DNA from 4 places in the Synechococcus sp. R6-5 genome. Region 2 is predicted to be linked to each of the others. Evidence: predicted binding sites of a transcription regulator. Region 2 holds the regulator's gene; each other region holds the start of a gene.
The links. The regulator NtcA, encoded in region 2, controls nitrogen genes in cyanobacteria. The targets are predictions, from matches to a motif close to GTANCNNNNGNTAC.
Positions count from the first base shown of each region.

Region 1: a site for NtcA is predicted at 1,013-1,026, ahead of fmdA (formamidase). Genes of this name have one in related genera too.
Region 3: a site for NtcA is predicted at 1,910-1,923, ahead of NW818_RS04800 (P-II family nitrogen regulator). Genes of this name have one in related genera too.
Region 4: a site for NtcA is predicted at 3,551-3,564, ahead of glnA (type I glutamate--ammonia ligase). Genes of this name have one in related genera too.

Region 1 is NZ_JANSHV010000237.1:2,161-8,085, reverse strand. It holds gene fmdA (formamidase) at 1-932, opposite strand, end outside; gene thrS (threonine--tRNA ligase) at 1,375-3,186, opposite strand; gene NW818_RS11895 (HD domain-containing protein) at 3,395-5,122, shown strand; gene NW818_RS11890 (S-layer homology domain-containing protein) at 5,141-5,925, opposite strand, start outside.
Region 2 is NZ_JANSHV010000079.1:3,442-9,366, forward strand. It holds gene NW818_RS04870 (prolyl oligopeptidase family serine peptidase) at 83-2,146, shown strand; gene eno (phosphopyruvate hydratase) at 2,143-3,426, opposite strand; gene ntcA (global nitrogen regulator NtcA) at 3,665-4,339, opposite strand; gene NW818_RS04885 (M61 family metallopeptidase) at 4,621-5,925, shown strand, end outside.
Region 3 is NZ_JANSHV010000078.1:7,033-12,957, reverse strand. It holds gene NW818_RS04805 (IctB family putative bicarbonate transporter) at 417-1,832, shown strand; gene NW818_RS04800 (P-II family nitrogen regulator) at 1,983-2,321, shown strand; gene NW818_RS04795 (ammonium transporter) at 2,476-3,888, shown strand; gene NW818_RS04790 (ammonium transporter) at 4,203-5,573, shown strand; gene ispD (2-C-methyl-D-erythritol 4-phosphate cytidylyltransferase) at 5,614-5,925, shown strand, end outside.
Region 4 is NZ_JANSHV010000038.1:616-6,391, forward strand. It holds gene purL (phosphoribosylformylglycinamidine synthase subunit PurL) at 1-1,721, shown strand, start outside; gene trxB (thioredoxin-disulfide reductase) at 1,808-3,238, opposite strand; gene glnA (type I glutamate--ammonia ligase) at 3,706-5,130, shown strand; gene NW818_RS02025 (DUF4278 domain-containing protein) at 5,379-5,776, opposite strand, start outside.

The DNA of each region.
Region 1 (5,925 bases), on a different contig from region 2:
GGCTCAACAGGGCCGGGCTTAAAAATGGGGTTAACCAATCTGTACTTCTCAACACCACCCTTGATTAGATCGACGTGGAGATCGATGTAGCCCGACATCTCAATAGCGCCACAAAAAGAGATCTCCCCATCCCCTTGCGAGAAGTGAATATCTCCCATCGACAGCTTGGCACCCTCCACGTAAACCGGGAAGTAGATCCGTGTTCCTTTAGACAGGTTTTTAATATCGCAATTACCGCCGTGCTCTCGCGGGGGCACCGTCCGAGCCGCTTCAGCAGCAACCCGCTCATACTCTGACTTGGGCAAAGTTCCCAAAATTGCGTTCTTGGGATTGGGCAAGGCGGCCAGCACAGGCTGATTGCCGGATAGCCCCGCGCCGTAAGTGCGCAAATCGGGAGCCGAAGCGACCAGCTCAGCTTCCCGCTTATTCCAAGCCGCCAGCAACTCGTGAGATGGGGCACAGCCAATGAGGCCGGGGTGAATGATGCCGGCAAAGCGCACATGGGGAATGTGTCTGGAAGTGGTGTAAATGCCTTGAAAATCCCAGATGGCTTTGGCCGCGTTGGGAAAATGATCGGTGAGGAATCCCCCTCCATTTTCTTTGGCAAAAATACCTGTAAACCCCCACTCGTCTCCCGGCAGTGGCCCAATGTCTAACAGATCGACAACCAGGATATCTCCAGGCTGGGCGCCGTTAACCCAAATAGGCCCACTCAAAACATGGACAACGCTTAGGTCAACCTGCTCAATGTCGGAAGGATCATCGTTGTTTTTGATTTGCCCATCCGTCCAGTCTTTACACTCAATTCGGAATACCTCGCCAGGGTTTACAGAAACCACAGCGGGAATATCAGGATGCCAGCGGTTGTGACCCGGTAGATCCTGTTGATCCATTGGCTTAGTCAGGTCAACTTTAAACAGCGTTTTGGGCATGGGATCCTATCCTTGAGTCATCACTCTGCGGTCAGACTTTGAATGCACAAAAGCCTATCTCCAATAGAGAAGCTAATACTGTAGTAAAAGCTACAATTCATAGTGCTGTTATCTACAATCGCAGAGCGGGAGATGAGGAGCTTAGATCGACAGGCTATTTCACTGCAATTCAAAGTAACTATCAATCAATTCACCAAAGTAACGGCCAATCCATTCGGCGACAGATCGATTTAGCCGTCAGCTCCTAAAGCGTTGCAGGATCCTCTCCAGAAAATCCCTAGAGAACATGGTGGGTTGTCGGCCAAATCCTGATTTTTCAATTAGCCCCCTTGGCTTCCCTTGAGAAAGGGAAACTCAAGCTCTTTCTTGAGATCCTCAGAACCTGGGATCCTCAAGTTCTGAAAACCCAGTTGCCGCAAGCCAGGGATCCCGAATGCCCAAGCTAGTCAAGTGCCTGTAGCTGGGCTAGGAAATCTGCCACCGTCAGGGATCCCAGCTCCTGCCGATGGCGCTGGCGCACGCTCACCGTTCCTGCCGCTTGTTCCTGTTCCCCCACGATCAACATAAAAGGGATCCGGGCCTTCTCGGCATTGCGGATTTTTTTGGGCAAACGATCGCTGTCGGCATCGATGTGGACGCGGATCCCGTGTTCTCGCAGTTGATCCCGCACTTGGGTGGCATAGCCCAAATACTGATCGGAAACGGGCAAAATGCGCACCTGTTCCGGGGCCAGCCAGAAGGGAAAATCCCCAGCGTATTCTTCGATGAGAATGCCGATGAGTCGTTCCAGCGAGCCAAAGGGAGCACGGTGAATCATCACCGGACGCTGCCGGGATCCATCCTCAGCTACGTATTGCAGATCAAAGCGCTGTGGGTTTTGGTAGTCCACCTGAACCGTGCCCAGTTGCCACTCCCGATCCAGCGCGTCGCGGAAAATAAAATCCAGCTTCGGCCCATAGAAGGCTGCCTCTCCGATCCCTTCAAAGTGGGGCATCGACAACTTCTCCACAGCGCGACGGATGGCATTTTCGGCTTTGTCCCAATCTTCGGGGGATCCCAGATATTTGTCCGACTTGGGATCCCGGAAGCTGAGGCGGGCGCGAAAATCCTTGAGCTTGAGCTTATCGAAAACCACCAAAATGAGATCGACAACCTTGAGAAACTCCTCCTCCAATTGATCGGGGCGAACAAACAAATGGGCATCGTCCACCGTGAAGCCACGCACTCGCGTCAGACCTCCCAATTCCCCCGATTGCTCGTAGCGATAAACGGTGCCGAACTCGGCATATCGTAGGGGCAAATCGCGGTAGGATCTCAGCTCGGATTTGTAGATTTGGATGTGAAAAGGACAATTCATCGGCTTCATGACAAAGCCCTGTTCAGCCGCACGCGCCTGCTCATTCTCCGACATCATGGGAAACATATCTTCCCGATACTTTTGCCAGTGGCCGGAGATCTTGAACAAGTCCACACGGGCAATATGAGGGGTAACCACCGGCAGGTAGCCCCGCTTGAGCTGCTCCTGCTTGAGAAAATCCTCCAGCACCGAGCGCAGAATGGTGCCCTTGGGTGTCCAGAGAGGCAGCCCCGGCCCCACCTCATCCGAAAACAAAAATAGGCCCAGTTCTTTGCCCAGCTTGCGGTGATCCCGCCGTTTGGCTTCTTCCAGCCGCCGTTTGTATTCTTTCAGCTCCTCTGGGGTCTCCCAGGCGGTGCCGTAGATGCGTTGGAGCTGCGGCTTGGTTTCATCCCCCCGCCAATAAGCGCCGGCCACACTGAGCAAATCAAAGGCTCTGGGGTTGAGATCTCGGGTGTTTTCCACGTGGGGGCCAGCACAGAGATCCCACCATTCATTCCCCAAGTGGTAAATGCTGATGACCTCCCCTTCGGGAATGCTGTCTAAGATCTCCAGCTTGTAGGGTTCTCCGAGGGCTTCGATTCTGCGCCTGGCTTCTTCCCGGCTCACCTCCTCGCGGATCACCGGCAGGCCCTTTTTGATGATTGCCTGCATCTCTTTTTTGATGCGATCCAGATCTTCCGGCGTGAAGGGCTCGGGATGGTCAAAATCGTAGTAGAAGCCGTAGTCGGTTGTGGGGCCGATGGTCACCTGGGCCTTGGGAAACAGCTTTTGCACCGCCATAGCCAGGACATGGGAAGTGGTGTGGCGGATGCGCTCCAGTTTGGGAGACTCGTGAGTGCGCAGCAGTTTGAGGGTGCTGTTGGCCTTCTGAGGTGATTCGGCTGGCTGAGACATCGGAACCTGCTTCGACAACAAAGAAAGAACAGTGAAGAAATGGATATCCGTGTCTCTATCTTAGGCTGGGGCGAGAACGGCAGGGATCCCAAGCTGAGTCCATTCCCCTGTTTGCCGAGTCAACCGCGAACCTCACCTCACGACTCGGCCCGGAACAAGGGGGGAAAGTACACAGTATCCTAAAGGGGTTGACCCCCTTACCCGAGCCATGATCTCTTCGCCCACCGACTTCACGGAACGCTCTGTCGCCTCTGCTCCCCCAGTTTCCGAAACCGGCCCGGCTTCTCGTTCTGAATCTTGGGCGGCCCCCGTTCTGGCGGCCATCGATGTGGGCAGCAACTCTCTCCACATGGTGGTGGTGCGCATCAATCCCCGTATCCCTAGCTTCACCCTCATCTCCCGCGAAAAAGCCACCGTCCGGCTGGGGGAGTTTTGCAACCAGACGGGCGCCCTCACGCCTGCAGCCATGGAGCGGGCCCGGACGGCTCTGGAGCGGTTTTGCCGCATTGCTGAGAGCTTTCAGGTGCAGGATATTGTTGCCGTGGCTACCAGTGCTGTGCGCGAGGCCCCCAATGGGCTGGAGTTTTTGAAGCGGATTGAACGGGAGCTGGGCCTGCGGGTGGAGTTAATCTCGGGGCAGGAAGAGGCCCGCCGCATCTACCTGGGGGTGCTCTCGGCGATGGAGTTCCACAACCGGCTGCACGCGGTGGTGGATATCGGCGGTGGCTCCACCGAGCTGATCTTGGGCAATGGCCAAGAGCCGGAGTTTCTGCGCAGCGTCAAGGTAGGGGCAGTGCGTCTGACCCAGGCTTTTTTGCACCACGACCCGCCCACTTCTGCCGAACTGCAAGCCCTGCGCCAGCACATCCGCGGCATGCTGGAATCCCCCATCGAGCAGATGAAGCGGATCCTTGCCTCTTCACAACAACAGGGATCCCTGCCTTTGGTGGGCACCTCTGGCACCGTCGAGTGCCTGGCCCAGTTGGATGCCCGCCGTCGGTTGGGCGCTCTCCCCCATCGCCTGCAGGGGTATGAGTTCAGCCTGGAAGCCCTGCGCGGCTACATCAAAGAGCTGCGCTCCCTCACGGTGGCCGAACGGCAAAAGCTGCCCGGCCTGGGGGAAAGGCGGGGGGAGATCATCCTAGCCGGGGCGGTCATCTTGGAAGAAGTGATGACCCTGCTGGGGGTGGAGCGGATCCAGTTTTGCGAACGGGCTCTGCGGGAAGGGCTGATCGTGGACTGGATGATCGGCCAAGGGCTGATTGAGGATCGGCTGCGCTACCACAGCTCGGTGCGGCGGCGCAGCGTCCTCAAGTTGGCGGAAAAATACCAGGTGGAGATCCCCTATGCCGAGCGGGTGGCCGAGTTTGCCCTCAGCCTTTTCGATCAAACCCGCGGCATCCTGCATGGCTGGGGATCCCGGGAGCGGGCTCTTCTCTGGGCGGCGGCCATGCTGCACAACTGCGGCCACTTCATCAGCCATGCCGCCCACCACAAGCACTCCTACTACCTGATCCGCCATGGAGAACTCTTGGGCTTCAACGAAGAAGAGGTGGAGGTGATCGCCAACTTGGCCCGCTACCACCGCAAGTCGCCCCCCAAGAAGAAGCACGAGAACTTCCAGCGCCTCAGCGACGAGCGGGATCGCCAAGTGGTGCTGGAACTGAGCCCCCTGCTGCGCATAGCCTGTGCTTTGGATCGCCGCCGCCTGCAGGCCATTCAAGCCCTGCACTGCCGTTTTCAGCTCCTGGGAGAAGGCCCCCGCCGCATGGAGTTGATTTTGGATCCCAGGCATCCCAAGGACGACTGTGCCCTAGAGTTGTGGAGCTTAAACGAGAAGAAAAAAGTCTTCGAGCAACAGTTCAACCTGCAGGTAATCCCCAAGCTCTCTACCCAGATCCAGCGCAGCGCCGATCCCTTTGAGGCAGCAGTTTAGCCTTCTCGGGGATCCTAGCTAAGGGGCGATGGTAATGGGCGAGGGGCTGGTTTGGGTGGTCTTTTGGCCCCCTCTTTGCAAAATCACCTCGATGATGCCGTTGTTGACCGGCTGCATGTTGAAGGGCAACTGCTGCTGGGTTTCGTATAGGCCCGGCGCCACCTCCCGCATTTCGACTTCCGGCGTTACCCCAACAATCCGAAAAGCAGCCCGCCCCCCCGGATCCCCTCGCATGGTGACTTTGAGAATTTCTCCCATGCGCAGATTGGTGCTGTTGGTGGTGACACTGAAAATCTGGGGCAGTCCCGTGGCGACGGGTGCGGAAACCGGCTGAATGGTGGAGCGGGTTCCTCTGGAGCCATCGATAGAAAAAGGAAAAATCTCCCGATGTTCCTGGCTGAGGCCGTCCTTGGTGAGCACAATCCGCAAGGTGGGATTGTTGGCCTGGTGGGTGGGGGCTACCACGTAGGTGCCTTCGTAGTGGTTGGGTCGTACCTCCCGCATCGGCTGGTTCAGGGCCAGATTCCCCAGATCAAACTGGGCGATCCCTCCAGATTCCCCCCAAATGGCAATGGTGAGAATGTCCCCTTCCACCAAGTCGCGCTGGGGATCCAAGCGAATGGCCTCAATGCGCGGATAGCGATTGCTGGCTGCAGTCAGAGGGGCTGGCTGCGGCAGAGGAGCTGGGGGCGGAAACACCGACTCCACTGGCGGAGGAGCAACATTGCCCAAGGCCAGTTGAGGTAGCCGCCGTTGAACGCGGGTACTGACGCCATTGAGGGTCAACTGAATACTGATGTCGG
Region 2 (5,925 bases):
GAGCATGCCTGGCAAAGGCCGGAGAGTGGGTTTTTGGCTTCTCCTCTGCCATAGTGGAATGGGTCTCCAGCGATTAGGTCTTATGCTCAACTATCCCCCCAGCTATCCCGATCCCACCGTTGTCGACATCTACCACGGGCAGCCGGTGCCGGATCCCTACCGCTGGCTGGAGGATCTGGACTCAGAGCAGACGCGGGCCTGGATCGAAGCACAAAACCAACTCACCTTCGACTACCTGAGACAAATCCCGGCACGGCAACGGCTGCTGGAGCGCCTGACGCAGTTGTGGAACTACGAAAGATACAGCCAGCCCTTCAAAGAGGGCAACCGCTACTTCTATTTCAAGAACGACGGCCTGCAAAACCAAAGTGTTCTCTATACCCAAGAAAGCCTGGAGGCTGAGGCCAGGGTCTTGCTGGATCCCAACACCTTCTCCGAAGACGGTACGGTGGCTCTATCGGGCATTGCCATCAGCCGTGATGGGCGGTATCTGGCCTATGGCCTCTCCTGCTCCGGCTCCGATTGGCAAGAGTGGAAGGTGCGGGACATCGAAACCGGCGAGGATTTGCCGGATCACCTCCGCTGGGTCAAGTTTTCCGGGGCGAGCTGGACGCTGGACGGGCAGGGATTTTTCTACAGCCGCTACGACGAACCAGCCCCCGGCAGCGAATACGAAAGCGCCAACTACTTCCAGAAGCTCTACTACCACCGCCTGGGCACCTCCCAGTCAGAAGATGTTTTGGTCTATCACCGCCCCGACCAAAAAGAGTGGGGCTTTGCCGGCGGGGTTACTGAAGATGGGAATTACCTCATCATCTCCGTCTGGCGGGGCACGGATCCCAAAAACCTCATCTTCTACAAAGACTTGCGGGATCCCCAGTCTCCTGTAGTAGAGCTCATCCGCGAGTTTGAGGCCGAATACAGCTTCGTGGGCAACGACGGATCCCGCTTTTGGCTGTTGACGGACTGCCAAGCTCCTCGGCGGCGACTGGTGGCGATTGACTTGGAGCAGCCCGACCAGGTGCAGGAGGTGATCCCCGAGGCGGAGGAGACCCTGCAGGGGGTTAGCTTGATCAACAATCAGTTTGTGGCCTTCTACCTCAAAGACGCCCACACCCAGATCAAGACCTTTGCTTTAGACGGTAGCTACCTGGGGGAAATTCCGCTGCCCGGGCTGGGATCTGCCAGCGGCTTTGGCGGCAAGCGCTACGACACCGAGACCTTCTACACCTTCACCAGCTTCACCACCCCGCCCACCATCTACCGCTACGATTTCACCAGCGGCACCAGCACCCTGTTCCGTCAGCCCCAGGTGGATTTCAATCCCCAGGCCTACGAGGTGCAGCAGGTGTCTTACACCAGCAAAGACGGCACCCGCATCCCCATGTTTCTCGTCCACCGCCGTGGCCTGACTCGGACAGGGGATCACCCCACCCTGCTGTATGGCTACGGCGGCTTTGGCATCTCACTTACCCCCAGCTTTTCAGTGGGTCTGGTGGCCTGGCTGGAAATGGGCGGTGTCTATGCCCAGCCAAGTTTGCGCGGCGGCGGCGAGTACGGAGAAGAGTGGCACCAGGCGGGCACCAAGCTCAACAAGCAAAAGGTGTTCGACGACTTTATTGCCGCTGCCGAGTGGCTGATTGCCCATGGCTACACCAACCCCTCCCAGTTGGCCATCTCCGGTGGCAGCAATGGCGGCCTGTTGGTGGGGGCCTGCATGACCCAAAGGCCGGATCTGTTCGCGGCGGCTCTACCGGCGGTGGGGGTGATGGACATGCTGCGCTTTCATAAGTTCACCATCGGCTGGGCCTGGATCTCCGAGTACGGATCCCCGGAGAACCCGGAGGAATTCAAGGCCCTCTACGCCTATTCCCCTCTGCACAACCTCAAGCCCGGCACTGCCTATCCCGCCACCCTGATCACCACCGCAGATCACGACGACCGGGTGGTGCCCGCCCACAGCTTCAAGTTTGCCGCTGCCCTGCAGGCAGCCCAGGGGGGATCCCAGCCCATCCTCATCCGCATCGACACCAAGGCAGGGCACGGGGCCGGCAAGCCCACCAGCAAGCTGATTGAGGAAGCTGCCGACCGCTGGGCCTTTTTGGTGCAGGTGCTAGGGATCCCCTGGGACGGAACGGGAAGTTAGCGAGCTCTAGGACCCAGGCCCACCCGACCGGCATAAACTGCCGCTTCCCCCAGCTCGTCTTCGATGCGCAGCAGTTGGTTGTACTTGGCAATGCGCTCGCTGCGGCAGAGGGATCCGGTTTTGATCTGCCCGGCACGGGTGGCCACCGCCAAGTCGGCAATGGTGGTGTCTTCCGTCTCGCCAGAGCGGTGGCTGATGATGGTGCGAAAGCCGGCTTGAACTGCCAATTGGATGGCCGAGACGGTCTCCGTCAGGGTGCCGATTTGGTTGGGCTTGATCAAAATGGCGTTGGCGGCGGCGCTGTCGATACCCTTTTGCAGGCGGGTCAGGTTGGTTACAAACAGGTCATCTCCCACCAGCTGTACCCGGGATCCCAGTTGAGCGGTCATGGCTTGCCAACCGGCCCAGTCTTCTTCCGCTAGCCCATCTTCAATGGAAAGGATGGGATAGTTGGCCAGCAGTTGCTGGTAGTAAGCCACCATATCAGCCGCGCTGTGGGCTTTGCCCTCAAAGTGATATTGCCCATCCTGCAGCAGCTCGTTGGCGGCCACATCCAAGGCCAAGGCGATATCTGCTCCCGGTTTGTAGCCTGCCTGTTCAATAGCCGTCATCAGCAGATCCAAAGCCGCCGCATTGGAGTCGAGATCAGGAGCAAACCCCCCTTCATCCCCCACACCGGTGGACAGCCCCTTCTGCTGCAGCACTTGTTTTAGTACCGCAAACACCTCAGCCCCGTAGCGCAGCGCCTCGCGAAAGCTGGCCGCTCCAATGGGCACAAGCATAAATTCTTGAATATCGACGTTGTTGTCGGCGTGGGCGCCGCCGTTGAGCACGTTCATCAGCGGCACCGGCAGCAGGTTGGCAAAGGGCCCCCCCAGGTATTTGTAAAGAGGCAAGCCCACTGCTTCCGCAGCCGCTTTGGCTGTCGCCAGAGAAACTGCCAAAATAGCGTTGGCCCCCAGGCGGGACTTGTTGGGGGTGCCGTCCAGGTCGATCAGCAACTGGTCAATACGGGCTTGGTTGAGGGCATCTTCTCCCTGCAGCTCCGACTGGATGGGGCCAAGGATGTTTTCCACCGCCCTCAGCACACCCTTACCGCCGTAGCGTTTGGGATCCCCGTCCCGCAGCTCATGGGCCTCGAAGGTACCGGTCGAGGCACCGCTGGGAACCTGCGCCAAGCCCGTTGCTCCATTGGCTAGACCCACCAGGGCTTCTAGGGTGGGACGCCCTCGCGAGTCGAGGATCTCATGGGCGGTAATCCACTCGATGGCCGTTTCCACAGTTACACCTCAGCAATTGGCTAGATAGCTCTGGCCAAAGCCAGATCCCCCCATAGACTAGTAGATTCTTGCCCGGGATCCGGTCAGCTTCCAGAAAACTTTAAGTCTGTCCTTCGGGCACAGAGATTCTTCAAGGCTGCAGCAGTAGATTGAACATAGGCCGGCCAGAGCTTCAACTAGCCGTCGAGCGGGGTTTGCCTGGGCAAGGTGCTGCTCAGGAAGTGTTCTCCTCTTCCTTCTAGGCAAAGCGATGGCTCAGCCGCATCGGGTCGTGTACGGTGATCTTTTTCTTGTGAATGGAGATGTACTTCTTCTTGCGCAGCTCTCCCAACAGGCGGGTAATGGTGACGCGGGTTGAGCCAATGGCCTCGGCAATGGCCTGGTGAGACAGCTTGAGATCGATGGTGACCCCATCTGGGCCAGGCACCCCGAAATCGCGACAGAGAATCAACAAAAAGCTGACCAGACGGGATCCCATGTCGCGATGAGCCAGCGTCTCGATCATCATCTCCGTTTGCAAGATACGAGACGACAGGCTTTTAACCAGCAACATGGCCAGTTCGGCGTTCTCCTGTAGGGATTTCTCCACCTGCTCGATCGGCAGAGAGAGCAACTCAGTAGGCGTAAAAGCCACCGAGTGATAAAAGCGGTCGGAGCGCTGTCCCGTGATAAAGGAGAGCACGCCGAAGATGCTGTTTTCGCGTAGGAGGGCGACGGTGATTTCCTCCCCCATTTCGTAGACCCGCGAGAGCTTAACGGCTCCCTTCACCAAAAAGTAAACCCGCTCCGCCGGATCCCCTGGAAAAAAAATGGTCTTCCCGCGCTCAAACGTTTCGATAACCGGAGGATGGTGAGGGCCTCCCAATTGCTTGAAGGCTGTGATCAGAGATTTTTCCGCTACGGCCACCGCCATACTCATCAACCTTTTAAGGTCAGTTTATACCTAAGATCAACCTATTAAGATCAATCTAGAAGCATTAGGCTAGGTTGCAACCCCTTGACTTCAGAATCGATGATGATACCAAGATTTACCCTAAAGTAGAAGGTTCTGCCCAGGCATCTTTGTAGCACGTGCTACATTTTTGAGTCTCGTTTTTGCCCCAGAAAGGGATCCCCAACCGAAAGCAGGGGTTAGGATAAGAGCCATTGTCGCTGGGGGTTGCGTCGGCCCTTGGCGGTAGAGAGTGGAGTGGGTTGGAACATTCTATCTATCTATCTATGGGGATCCCAGAGGTTATCGTTGCTGCACCTTCTCAACTGAGCCGCCAGCATTTCACAGTGCGGATGCCGGATCCGGCCAATCACCTGCTGGAGGTGGAACTGCAGATCCAAGAGGTGGATCCAGAGGTGCCTTTGCGGCTGCGACTGCCGGTGTGGACGCCGGGATCCTACTTGGTGCGGGAGTATGCCCGTCATGTGCAGGAGTTTCAGGCGGCAACTGAGCAAGGGATCCCTTTGGCCTGGCGGAAGGTGGACAAGAACACCTGGCAGATCGATCCGCCGGGCTGTTCTGCCGTGAAGGTGTGCTACCGGGTCTATGCCTATGAGCTGACGGTGCGCACAAACCATCTGGATTTGACCCACGCCTATTTCAACGGGGCAGCGCTGTTTCTCTACGTGCCCGGTCGCGAGCGGGAACCCTACACTTTGACGGTGATCCCCCCCAAGCCGGATTGGCGCATCGCCACCAGTTTGCGGCCTTTGATCTCCTCTTCTGGGGATCCCGCTTCCGGCCAGTCTTTTGTGGCAGAGGACTATGACGAGCTGGTGGATAGCCCGGTGGAGGTGGGCCTGCATCGGATGCAATCGTTTGAGGTGGAAGGGATCCCGCATTACCTTGTGGTTTGGGGGTCGGGCACTCTGGATGTCGATCGGGCCGTTGCCGATGCCAAGGCCATTGTCGAAACCACAGCCGCATTTTTTGGTGGGCTACCCTATGACCGTTACTGGTTTATCGTGCATTTGTCGCCGGGAGGATTTGGTGGCCTTGAGCACAAGTACAGCACCACCCTTCTTTACTCTGGGCTAGAGCTGCATCAGCCAGAGTCCTATCGTCGGTTTTTGGCTCTGATGGCCCACGAGTTGTTTCATGCCTGGAATGTCAAGCGTCTGCGTCCTCTGGCATTGGAAAAGATCGATTACAACCAGGAAAATTATCTGGAATGTCTGTGGTTTTGTGAGGGGGCGACCAGCTATTACGAAAACGTCATCTTGTTGAGGGCAGGGATCCTCAGTGCCGGCGATTTCTTGAAGATTCTTTCCGAACAGATTGGTCGCTTACAGCGTACTCCGGGCCGGGCCGTGCAATCGCTGCGGGAATCCAGCTTCGACACCTGGATCAAACTCTACCGCCCCCACGAAAACACCCTCAACAGCCAGGTTTCTTATTACTTAAAGGGGGCTTTGGTCTGTTGGCTGCTGGATCTGCACATTCGCCACCTTTCCGGCGGTCAGGGATCCCTGGATACAGCTTTGCAGGATCTGTGGCAGCGCTTTGGT
Region 3 (5,925 bases), on a different contig from region 2:
AAGAGGATCTCAAGGTCAAGTGCTAGCCTGTGTTGCCTGAAGAATCTTTTGAGAATCGGTCTGTGGTAGATCAGGAGATCTTCGATTGCGGCAATCCAACATTTGATTGAAGATTGAGATAGAGCTTTTTGTAGTTTTTCCTGCTGTTCTTCTTTGCTTTTTACAGAGACTTGTTCTTAAGATTGAAAACCCAACTTTGATAACTCTTCGATGCCTTTTGTCTTGTAGAGTCTTGTGAGTCAGCCGGTTCTTTGTTTTTGTTGAGGGGTACTTTGTCCGGCTGGCGCGATAAGAAGTTGCGCTCTTCTTCGTTGTCTCTTTGCCTCTGGGGATATAAGCTGGAACTTCGTCCCACCGACGCAATCGGAAGGTGACTTGGGGCGTATGAACTTGTGCCCAACAGGCTCCGGAGGGTTATGGAACGAGCAACGCAACGGTGGCACGGTTTTCTGCTGCGCGATTTTCCCATCAAGGCTTGGTGGCAGGGAAGCCTTTTGGGTCGTCTATTGGGATCCCTGCAGAGTTGGGGGAAAAGCAGCGTATTGGTGCAGACTTCCGACCGCATCGGCCTGGGGCTAGTGCTGCTCTACTGGATTTTCTCTGCACAAAGCTCCACCGGCATCCTGGGCCTGATTTTGCTGGCTATGGCTGCTCTGGTGGGCCTGTGCGCTTTGGTGGAAATGCCGATTGGGCTGCCGCTGCATCTGCCCCTGGGCCTTTTCTGGGGAATTGCCACCTTGGCAACGATTCTCTCTCCGGTTGCCTACGCAGCACGGGATGGCTGGCTGAAGTTGACTCTCTACCTGGCTGGTTATCTGTTGTTGCATCGTCTGCTGCGCAAACCCCAATTCCGAGATGGGATTGTGGGATCCCTGCTTTTGGTCAGCTTGGTGATGGGGGTCTACGGCCTGCGGCAATACTTTTATGGGGCAGCGGAACTGGCCACCTGGGTGGATCCGGAGTCGGGTTTGGCGGGTCTGACGCGGGTGTACAGCTATCTGCGCAACCCAAATCTGTACGGGGGCTACTTGATCCCGGTCATTCCCCTGGGGCTGGCCGCCACTTGGATTTGGCCCAGTTGGGGAGCGAAACTCCTGGCCGGGTTTACGACGGCGGTGAACCTGATTTGCCTGTTGCTCACCTACAGTCGCGGTGCCTGGATTGGGGGGCTGGCTATGCTCACCCTGATGGCCGTGTTGTTGGCGCAGTGGCACTCTATCGATTTGCCGGCTCGTTGGCGGCGTTGGGCCTTGCCGGTTCTGTTGAGTGGAGGGGGGGCCGCTTTGTTGCTCGGAATCCTGACGGTACGCTCCCTGCGGCTGCGGGTGCAGAGCCTTTTTTGGGGGCGGCTAGACACCAGCAACAACTTTCGGATCAACGTCTGGGCGGCGGTCTTGGACATGATCCGCGACTTTCCCATCTTGGGGATCGGCCCCGGTAATGTTGCCTTTAACCGCGTCTATCCCCTCTACCAACGAGGCAACTTCAGCGCCCTTGGAGCCTATTCAGTGCCGCTGCAGCTCACCGTGGAGACTGGCTTCATCGGATCTTTAACTTTCGCCTGGTTCCTCTTGGTGCTCTGGGATCACGGCTGGAGATGCTGGAAAACTTTGCTCAACTTGCGGGATCCCCAGGGTCTGTGGGTGGCAGCGGGCTTGGCCGCTTGCACCGGCATGATGGTCCACGGCTTGGTGGATACCATCTGGTATCGTCCACAGGTACAAATGCTGTGGTGGCTTGCGGTAGCGCTCATTACAGCCAGCTTGGCCTCTCTCAGCCCTCAGCCGCTTACAGATGCTGGTGAGACGCCAGTGGGGACTTCCTCCCGTTAAGGTAGCTTAAGCTTGGCCTTCCGGTCTTGACGGGAGCAAATCCAGAGTGGTAAGCATCTTCAGTAGGAGATAAAAATGTATCTGTTTTTACAATTTGCAGGTGTCAGTAGTGTTAGAAATTAGCGGAATTGTCCGGGGTGCAGGAGGCAAATGAAAAAAATCGAGGCCGTAATCCGGCCATTCAAGTTGGATGAGGTCAAAATTGCTTTGGTCAATGCCGGAATTGTCGGCATGACCGTAAGTGAAGTACGGGGTTTTGGCCGGCAAAAGGGACAAACCGAGCGTTATCGGGGATCCGAGTACACGGTAGAGTTCCTACAAAAGCTGAAAGTGGAGATCGTGGTCGAAGATGACCTGGTGGATACGGTGGTGGAGAAGCTGATTGCAGCGGCTCGCACCGGCGAAATCGGGGATGGCAAGATTTTCATCAGCCCCGTCGAAAAAACCATCCGCATCCGAACTGGCGAGCTCAACCAAGATGCCCTATGAGAAGGGATCACGTTCAGGGTTTGGGTTGCCCGGCCTGAGCCTCGTGTGAGTTTGCTTCATGTCTCTTTTGCTGTATATCTGATGAGGTGTTCTTGCCCTACTTTTCGGGTAATGTGTTGCGAGAAGTACTGTCACTTTAGGTGAGTCGAAAAGCATGAGTACGACAATGATCCAAAAGCTCAAGAGCCAGGTGCCCCAGTGGCTTTGGCGACCGGCCAAGTGGAGTCTGACTGCCGCTCTAATGGCTGCGCTGGTTTTTCTATTCGGCCAGGGAACTGCCTTTGCTCAAGAGGCCGAGGAAGTTCAGAAACACGCTGACGTTGTTTGGACGATCGTGTCGGCGGCCTTGGTGTTCTTCATGCAGGCGGGGTTCGCCATGGTGGAGACGGGCTTTACCCGCGCCAAGAATGCCGCCAACATCATGATGAAGAACTTGATGGACTTCTGCATGGGCTGTTGCGCCTTCTGGTTCATCGGGTTTGGCCTCATGTTCGGCAAAAGTGCTGGCTTCTTCGGCACTGACTGGTTTGCTTTTGGCTGGCAGCAGGCTTACGAGGCAGATGGCTGGCCCTTTACTTTCTTTGTCTTCCAGATGGTGTTTGCCGCTACCGCCGCCACCATTGTTTCCGGAGCGATGGCAGAGCGCACCAAGTTCTTGGCCTACTTGATCTACTCGATCGTTATTTCTGGGCTAATCTACCCCATCTCTGGGGGTTGGGCCTGGAACGGGCTGTTCGGCGACTACAACGGCGGCACAGCCGGCTGGCTGGAAAATCTGGGCTACATCGACTACGCCGGGTCGGGGGTGGTGCATTTGGTAGGGGGCGCTGCGGCCTTGGCAGGTGCAATCGCGCTTGGCCCTCGCATTGGCAAGTACGGCCCCAATGGAGAGCCGCGGGCTATTCCCGGCCACAACCTGCCGCTGGGGATGTTGGGGGTGTTTATCCTCGCCTTGGGCTGGATCGGGTTTAATGCCGGTTCCACCACTGCAGCCTCTGTCGATATTGGCTGGATTGCCATGAATACGCTGCTGGCAGCTTCGGCTGGAGCAATTGGGGCGATGTTCACCTCTTGGGTTCATTTTGGCAAGCCGGATATGACCTTTGCCGCCAACGGTGTCCTGGCCGGCTTGGTGGGGATCACTGCCCCTTGCGATAGCGTCCATCCTTTGGGTGCTCTGATCATCGGCTCGGTGGCCGGGATTCTGGTGGTGATTTCGGTGGTGATCCTGGATACGGTGCTGAAAATTGATGACCCGGTGGGCGCGATTTCGGTACACGGCACCTGTGGTATCTGGGGGGTGTTGGCAGCAGGGATCCCCTTCTTTGCCAATGCCAACTATGCTGAAGAGGTCACCTGGGCCCAATTTGGGGTACAAGTGGTGGGCGCTCTGGCCTACTTCCTCTGGCCCTTTATTACCTGCTTGATCCTGTTCTTTATCCTCAAGGCTGTAACCGGCCTGCGCACCAGCGCCGAGGAAGAGATCGCCGGTTTGGATGTGGGCGAGCATGGCAACGTGGCCTACCCCGACTTCGTTACTGCTGCCACCGATTCGGAGCAATCTTGAGCCGTTGTGCTCGGTCTGACCTGGGGTTGCCGGATCGGAGCATTGCTGAACTGAGCATCAAATGAGCATCAAAAGGGAGGGTCAGGGCTGGCCCTCTCTTTTATGGCTTGCTAATGTATTTGGTGGCATTGGTGTAGGTGGTTACGGGTAGGAGGGGAGAAATAGCTCAAAATCGAGGTGTGGGACTTGGAATCGAGATGAAAAGTCAGATAGGTGAGACTGTTTTCTCTCGTCTTCGGCAGGGGATCCTTTTGGGTTTGAGGACAGGGGGGAAAGTCCTGCTGGGGGTTGGAGCTTTGCTGGGGTTGGGAAGTTTGGTTGCCCCGCCTGCTCTGGCCCAGACGGATCTCACGGCTCTGGAACAGGCTCTCCCACCCGAGGCTTGGGCTGAGCTACAAACCTTACTGAAAACTCAGCAATACCATGCCGACATCGTCTGGACAACGGTGGCCGGGGCGCTGGTGTTTTTCATGCAGGCGGGCTTTGCCATGGTGGAGGCGGGCTTCACGCGGGCTAAAAATGCTACCAACATTGTCCTGAAGAACCTGATGGACTTCTGCTTCGGGGCCTGCGCTTTTTGGTTTTTGGGGTTTGGGCTGATGTTCGGATCCCATGTGGCCGGTTTTTTGGGCACCAACTGGTTTTTTTTCAACTGGCAACAGGGAGCTGAAGCCGGCAGTCAAAACGATGCTTGGCCTTTCACGTTCTTCTGTTTCCAACTGGTGTTTGCCGCCACCGCTGCCACCATTGTCTCCGGGGCAATGGCGGAACGCACCCGCTTTTTGGCTTATTTGATTTACTCCATCGTCATCTCTGGGGCGATCTACCCGATTTCCGGGGGCTGGGCCTGGAATGGCCTGTTTGCCGACTACAACGGTGGTACAGCCGGCTGGCTGGAAAACCTGGGCTACATTGACTTTGCCGGGTCGGGGGTGGTGCACTTGGTGGGTGGGGCTGCAGCTTTTGCGGGAACTTTGGTGTTGGGGCCGCGCTTGGGCAAGTATGGTCCCAATGGGGAGCCGCGGGCTATTCCCGGGCATAGCTTACCCTTGGGCATGTTGGGGGCGTTGATCCTGTGGCTGGGCTGGATTGGCTTTAATGCCGGCTCTACAACGGCAGCGATTCCTGATATTGGCTGGATTGCTTTCAATACCTATTTGGCCGGGGCGGCAGGAGCCATCGGCGCTCTCTGTACTTCCTGGGCCATTTTTACCAAGCCGGACATGACGTTTGCAGCCAATGGGACACTGGCGGGGCTGGTGGGCATTACTGCCCCTTGCAACACTGTTCATCCTTTGGGGGCAATCCTTATCGGCTCGGTGGCCGGGGTGTTGGTGGTGTTGTCGGTGCTGTTTATCGAGGGCACCTTGAAGGTGGATGACCCGGTGGGGGCGGTGTCGGTACATGGGGTGTGCGGCGCTTGGGGGGTCATTGCTGCAGGGATCCCGTGGTTTGCCCATGCGGAAGCGGGGGTGACTTGGGCGGTGTTGCCGGTACAGATTCTGGGGGTTATTGCCCTGGGAGGATGGTCTTTTATCTGTTGTCTGGCTTTGTTTTTGATTTTGAAGGGCACCATCGGTCTGCGCGTCTCGGCAGAAGAAGAGTTGGCCGGCTTGGATATTGGCGAGCACGGCAACATTGCCTACCCTGACTTTGTCACTGCTTCGGGAGAGTTGGAAGGTTGAGCAGTACACTGGGATCCGGTTGGATGCACTTTTGGATCCCATGCACCTTCTGATCCCGGCGGCTGGCAGCGGCAAGCGAATGGGGGCTGCGGTCAACAAGCTGTTGCTGCCGCTCTTGGGTCAGCCAATTTTGGCTTGGACGTTGCAGGCTGCGGATCAGGCCAGCTCCATCGAGTGGATTGGCATTCTCTCCCAACCCGGCGATTGGCCAGCCATCGAGCAGATCCTGGCGGCAATGGATCTGTCCACGCCGGTGCAGCTTTTACAAGGGGGGGCGACGCGGCAGGAGTCGGTTTGCAAGGGGGTTGAGTATCTCTATGGGTGGGGGACGGTGGAATGGGTGCTGATTCAC
Region 4 (5,776 bases), on a different contig from region 2:
GGGTGGGGAACCCGGTCTTGTACGTGGGCGCCACCACCGGGCGGGATGGCATCCGCGGCGCCAGCTTTGCCAGCGCCGAGCTCAAGGAGGATGCGCAGCAGGATCGGCCGGCAGTGCAGGTGGGGGATCCCTTCCTGGGCAAATGTCTCATCGAGGCCTGTCTAGAAGCTTTTGCCACGGGAGCCGTGGTGGCGGCCCAAGACATGGGGGCGGCTGGCCTCACCTGCTCCACTTCGGAAATGGCCGCCAAGGGAGGGGTAGGCATCCGGCTGGATCTGGATCGAGTGCCGGCGCGGGAAAGCGGCATGGCTGCCTGGGAATACCTGCTCTCGGAATCCCAGGAGCGGATGCTGCTGGTGGTGCAAAAAGGCCGCGAGGCGGAGGTGATGGAGATCTTCCACCGCTGGGGTTTGCAAGCTAGTGTGGCCGGGGAAGTCATTGCCGAGCCGCTGGTGGAGATCTGGCACCAGGGATCCTGCGTGGTGCAGGTGCCGGTGCGGGCTTTGGCCGAAGACACCCCCGTCTATGTCCGTCCGGTGTTGCCAGAGCCGCCAGCCTACGTGCAGGCAGCGTGGCAATGGGATCCCGCCACTCTACCCCCTTGTGATTGCCAGGGGATCCACCTCGCTCAGGCAACGCTGGCATGGAAAGAGGTGCTGCTGCAGCTTTTGGCCAGCCCCACCCTGGCCAGCAAAGCCTGGATCTATCGCCAATACGACCACCAGGTGCAAAACAACACCGTCCTTTGGCCGGGCCAGGGAGATGCGGCGGTTATCCGCATCCGTTCCCAAAAGTTTGGCGTGGGCGAGGTGCCGCCCCTGCGAGCTTCCCGCAAGGCCATCGCTGCTACCCTGGATGGCAATGGCCGCTGGGTGTATTTGGATCCCTACGAGGGGGCCAAGGCAGCCGTGGCGGAAGCTGCCCGCAACCTCACCTGTGTGGGGGCCGATCCCCTAGCTGTTACCGATAACCTTAACTTTGGCAATCCCGAAAACCCGGTGGTGTACTGGCAGCTGGCCCTGGCCTGTCGGGGGATTGGAGATGCCTGCCGTGCCCTCGGTACGCCGGTAACGGGGGGAAACGTTTCTCTCTACAACGAGACCCTCACCCCCCAGGGATCGCAGGCTATCTACCCTACCCCTGTCGTTGGCATGGTGGGTCTTATTCCCGACTTGAAATGCATCTGTGGCCAGGGGTGGCAGCAAGAAGGGGATCTCATTTACCTCCTGGGATCCCAGGCCCTCACCAGCTTGGGGGGCAGCGAGTATTTGGCGGTCATCCACCAGCAAGTTACGGGCCGGCCCGCGCCAGTGGATCTGGAATTGGAAAAGCGGGTGCAAGCTGCCTGTCGCCATGGAATCCGCCAGGGCTGGGTGCGCTCTGCCCACGACTGCAGCGAGGGGGGATTGGCTGTGGCTTTGGCAGAAGCCTGCTTGAGCGGAGGCCGCGGCGCAACCCTCTCCCTGGCTCCTGGATCCTTGCGCTGGGATCAGGCCCTGTTTGGCGAGGGATCCAGCCGCATCCTGGTTTCTGTGGATCCGGCCCAGCGCTCTGCTTGGGAAGCCTACTTAGAAGCGCAGCTTGCCGGCCAGTGGCAGCTTTTGGGAGAGGTGGGATCCCCTGCGGATCCCCTGCTCTTAAGGACGGCAGAAGAGGATCCCTTACTGGTGGTGTCTTTGGCAGCCATGCAGGCCGCCTACCACGGTGCCTTTTCGGACTAGCTGAGCCTCGGTTGGGAAACCGTTTTCTGCGCCCAGCTCCCTTCTCCCTTGGGGAGAGGGGCCAGAGGTTGGAGAGGAAAACATCCTTAGGGGGATTTTTCCTCACACAAATTGGCCTGGATCACCTCTCGATATTGGGACTTGGGCTTAACGCCCACCAACTGGGCCACCAGCGTCTTGTTTTTGAAAAATTGCACCGTCGGGGTGCCCGCCACCCCCCCTGCCTCTGCAATCTCCGGATCTTTCTCAATATCGATCTCCACCACGTGCAGCTTGTCCGAGAACTCATCGATGATCTTGTTCAAGATCGGCTTGAGGGCATGACAAGGGGCACAGGTGGGGGCGGTGTACTTGACCATGAGCAGGCGATCGCTTTCGTGGTAGAGTCGCCGCAGGGCATAGCTCCCCTCATGGCAAGTCTTGCTGAAGTCTAAGTCATCCTGTCCATTCTCCTCAAAGCTGGCCTCCTCAACAGCAGGATCCCTAGCAGACTCTGCCGCAGAAGTCGCAGCAGGGCTGGGTTCAGGATGGCTTTGGGGAAGGACGTGATACTCCTGGGCCAAGCCGTGTTCCGAGAGCCAGCGCTCTGCCAACATGGCCGCCATACAGCCAGTGCCGGCAGCGGTAATCGCCTGACGAAACTCGTGATCCTGCACGTCGCCGGCGGCAAACACCCCCTCCACACTGGTGGCCACGGATCCCGGGCGGGTGACGATGTAGCCGATTTCATCCAGTTCCAGTTGTCCTTTGAACAAGTCGGTGTTGGGCTTGTGGCCAATGGCATAAAATAGGCCACCCACTGACATCTCGCGTATTTCGCCGGTTTGGTTGTTCCGCACTTTCACCCCGGTCAGGCGCAGGCCGTCGCCCATCACTTCCACCGCCTCGGTGTTCCAGTGCACAGTGATCTTGGGGTTGTTGAGAACACGATCCTGCATGGCCTTGCTGGCCCGCATTTTGTCGCTGCGCACCAGCATGTGCACGTGGGATCCAAACTTGGTCAGGTAGGTGGCCTCCTCACAGGCAGTATCGCCGCCGCCGATCACCACCAATTCCACCCCTCTGAACATGGGCATAGCCCCATCGCAGACAGCACAAGCTGACATGCCCCGGTTCCAGTAGGTCTCCTCCCCCGGCAGGTGTAGGCGCTTGGCTGTGGCCCCGGTGGCGATGATCAGGCTGTGGGTGCGCAATTCCCGCTCGTCAGAACGGACGACAAAGGGCCGCTGGCTTAAATCCACAAAGGTGACATCTTCGGTGTAAAGTTCTGCCCCCCACCGCTGCGCTTGAGCCCGCATGTTCTTCATCAGTTGGGGGCCGGTGATGCCTTCGGGAAAGCCCGGAAAGTTCTCCACCTCGGTGGTGGTCATCAGTTGCCCGCCCGGGATCCCGCCCGCCTGGAACCCCTCAAACACAACCGGCTTCAGGTTGGCACGCCCAGCGTAAATGGCTGCTGTAAACCCAGCAGGGCCGGAGCCGATAATCACCACATTCTCAACCCGACTTTGCTCTGTCATCCGATGTCTCTCCTTCTGCAATGGGAATAAAAGCCAAACTCATAATGACTACGCTTTAGCTTAACACCCCTTGGCGAACCGGTCGAGCTGGGGGCCTGCTGATCCTAATTTTCGCTCGCCTCAGGCAACCGGGGCAGGGTTTTGCCCGCCCCATCCGGTTATTTCTGCCCAGAGGTTGGCAGGGTGGCGGCCATTGCTCAAGTTCTGGATCCCCAACACCCAATCCCGGTTGACCCAAGCCAGAAGGAAAAGAGGTGTCTGAGATGGCCAGCAATTTGGTCTTGGTCAGAAAGCGGAGCTCAAATGAATTTTGTATCAGAAACTACAAAATACCCGTGTTGGCCTTTCTAGGATGAGTGAGCGTTTTTGGCCTGTCTGGGTCGAAGCGTGGGGATCACCTGCTGGGATCCCATTTGTTTCAGCCACAGTTCCCCCAGTCTTAACCGCAACCCAATCAGGAGAGAGTAATGGCATCCACGCCCCAAGAAGTGCTTCAGATGATCCAGGACAACAACGTCCAGATAGTGGATCTCAAGTTTGTGGATATCTTTGGCACCTGGCAGCATGTTTCCTTCCACACCTCGATGATCAAGGAAGAAACCTTCACCGAGGGGCTTCCCTTTGACGGATCCAGTATCCGGGGCTGGAAAGCGATCAACGAGTCGGACATGTACATGGTGCCGGATCCCAAAACGGCTTGGATCGATCCCTTTCTGGAGGTGCCCACCCTCAGCATAACTTGCAGCATTGTTGAGCCGCGCACCGGCCAGCCCTATAGCCGTTGTCCCCGCAGCCTTGCCGCCCGTGCCGTTGCCTATCTGCAATCGACGGGCATTGCCGATACGGCTTACTTCGGGCCGGAGGCGGAGTTTTTCATTTTTGAGGATGTTCGCTTCGACCAAACCCAAAACTCGGCCTACTACTTCGTGGATTCCATCGAAGGTCGCTGGAACTCGGGCCGCGAGGAGAAAGGTGGCAACCTGGGCTACAAGCCTCGCTACAAAGAGGGCTATTTCCCGGCCCCGCCCACCGATGCCCATCAAAACATCCGCACCGAGATGCTGCTGACCATGGGCAAGTTGGGAGTGCCCATCGAGAAGCATCACCACGAGGTGGCTACCGGCGGGCAAGGGGAGTTGGGCTATCGCTTTGCCGATCTGATCACGGCTGCCGACTACATGATGGTTTACAAATACGTGATCCGGAACGTGGCCCGCAAGCACGGCAAAACCGTCACCTTCATGCCCAAGCCCCTATTTAACGACAACGGCACTGGCATGCACACCCACCAGTCCCTCTGGAAGGATGGCCAGCCCCTGTTCTACAGCGAAGGCACCTATGCCAACCTGAGCGAGACAGCTCTCTACTACATCGGTGGCCTGCTCAAGCATGCCCCGGCGATCCTGGCCTTCACCAACCCCACCACCAACTCCTACAAGCGCTTGGTGCCCGGTTTTGAGGCGCCGGTGAACCTGGCTTACTCCCAGGGCAACCGTTCCGCTGCCATTCGCATTCCCGTGACCGGCAACAATCCCAAGGCCAAGCGTCTGGAGTTCCGCTGCCCGGATGCCACCTGCAATCCCTACATCGCCTTCTCGGCCATGTTGATGGCTGGCCTGGACGGGATCAAGAATAAGATCCACCCCGGCGAGCCTCTGGACAAAGATATCTACGATCTGGAGCCGGAAGAGCTGGCCAAGATCCCTTCCACACCCGGATCCCTGCTGGATGCTCTGGAAAGCTTGCAGAAGGATCATGCCTTCTTGCTAGAGGGCGGTGTCTTTACTGAGGATCTGATCCAGACCTACATCGAGTACAAGATCGACAACGAGATCAACCCCATCAATCTGCGGCCTCACCCCTACGAGTTCGCCCTTTACTTCGACGCCTAAGCGGTGTGGCCGATTCTGCAGCGGGATCCCTGATGGGATCCCGTTTTTTTCCGAGGAAATAGCACCCCTCAATTGTGGATCCCTTGGGCAACTTAGCTACTTTTGGTCAACAGCACCTCGTGCCAGCGTTGAAGCGTCCTGTGCCGTCCATCGACCTGAGGAAGCTCAACCCAGAAACCAAAAGGGGATCCCCAGCCGGGATCCCTTCTCGCTGAGCTCAGGCCAGAGCATCAACAGTTACGGGCAGATCAGCTCATGCTGACACGGCTACGGTCGTAGTTGAGCCGAAAGGTGGGATGCACTTTTCCTTGGATGCGGTTCCAGAAGTTGCGCACGTTGACATGCAGGCCAATCTGCTCTGTACCGCGGAGCAGCATGGATTGCTGGCGAATCCGAATCAAGCGTTGATGGCTCATCATCAAGCGGCGAGACAGCTCATCCAAGACATGAGAACGGCCATTGGCAGCCACCGGGGCAGATGCCTCTGCCGTCTGAACGGGTTGAGCCGGCCCTTCGGCCGCCTTGAGATGATGAGCAACACCCCGATAGAGCAGGTCAAGGTTGGTGGGCAAAACCACCGGCTTGCTCAGGTGGCGGAACCGCCAGTCCAGCCCCCGGTAACGACCCCCCACTTTGCCGGGAGAAA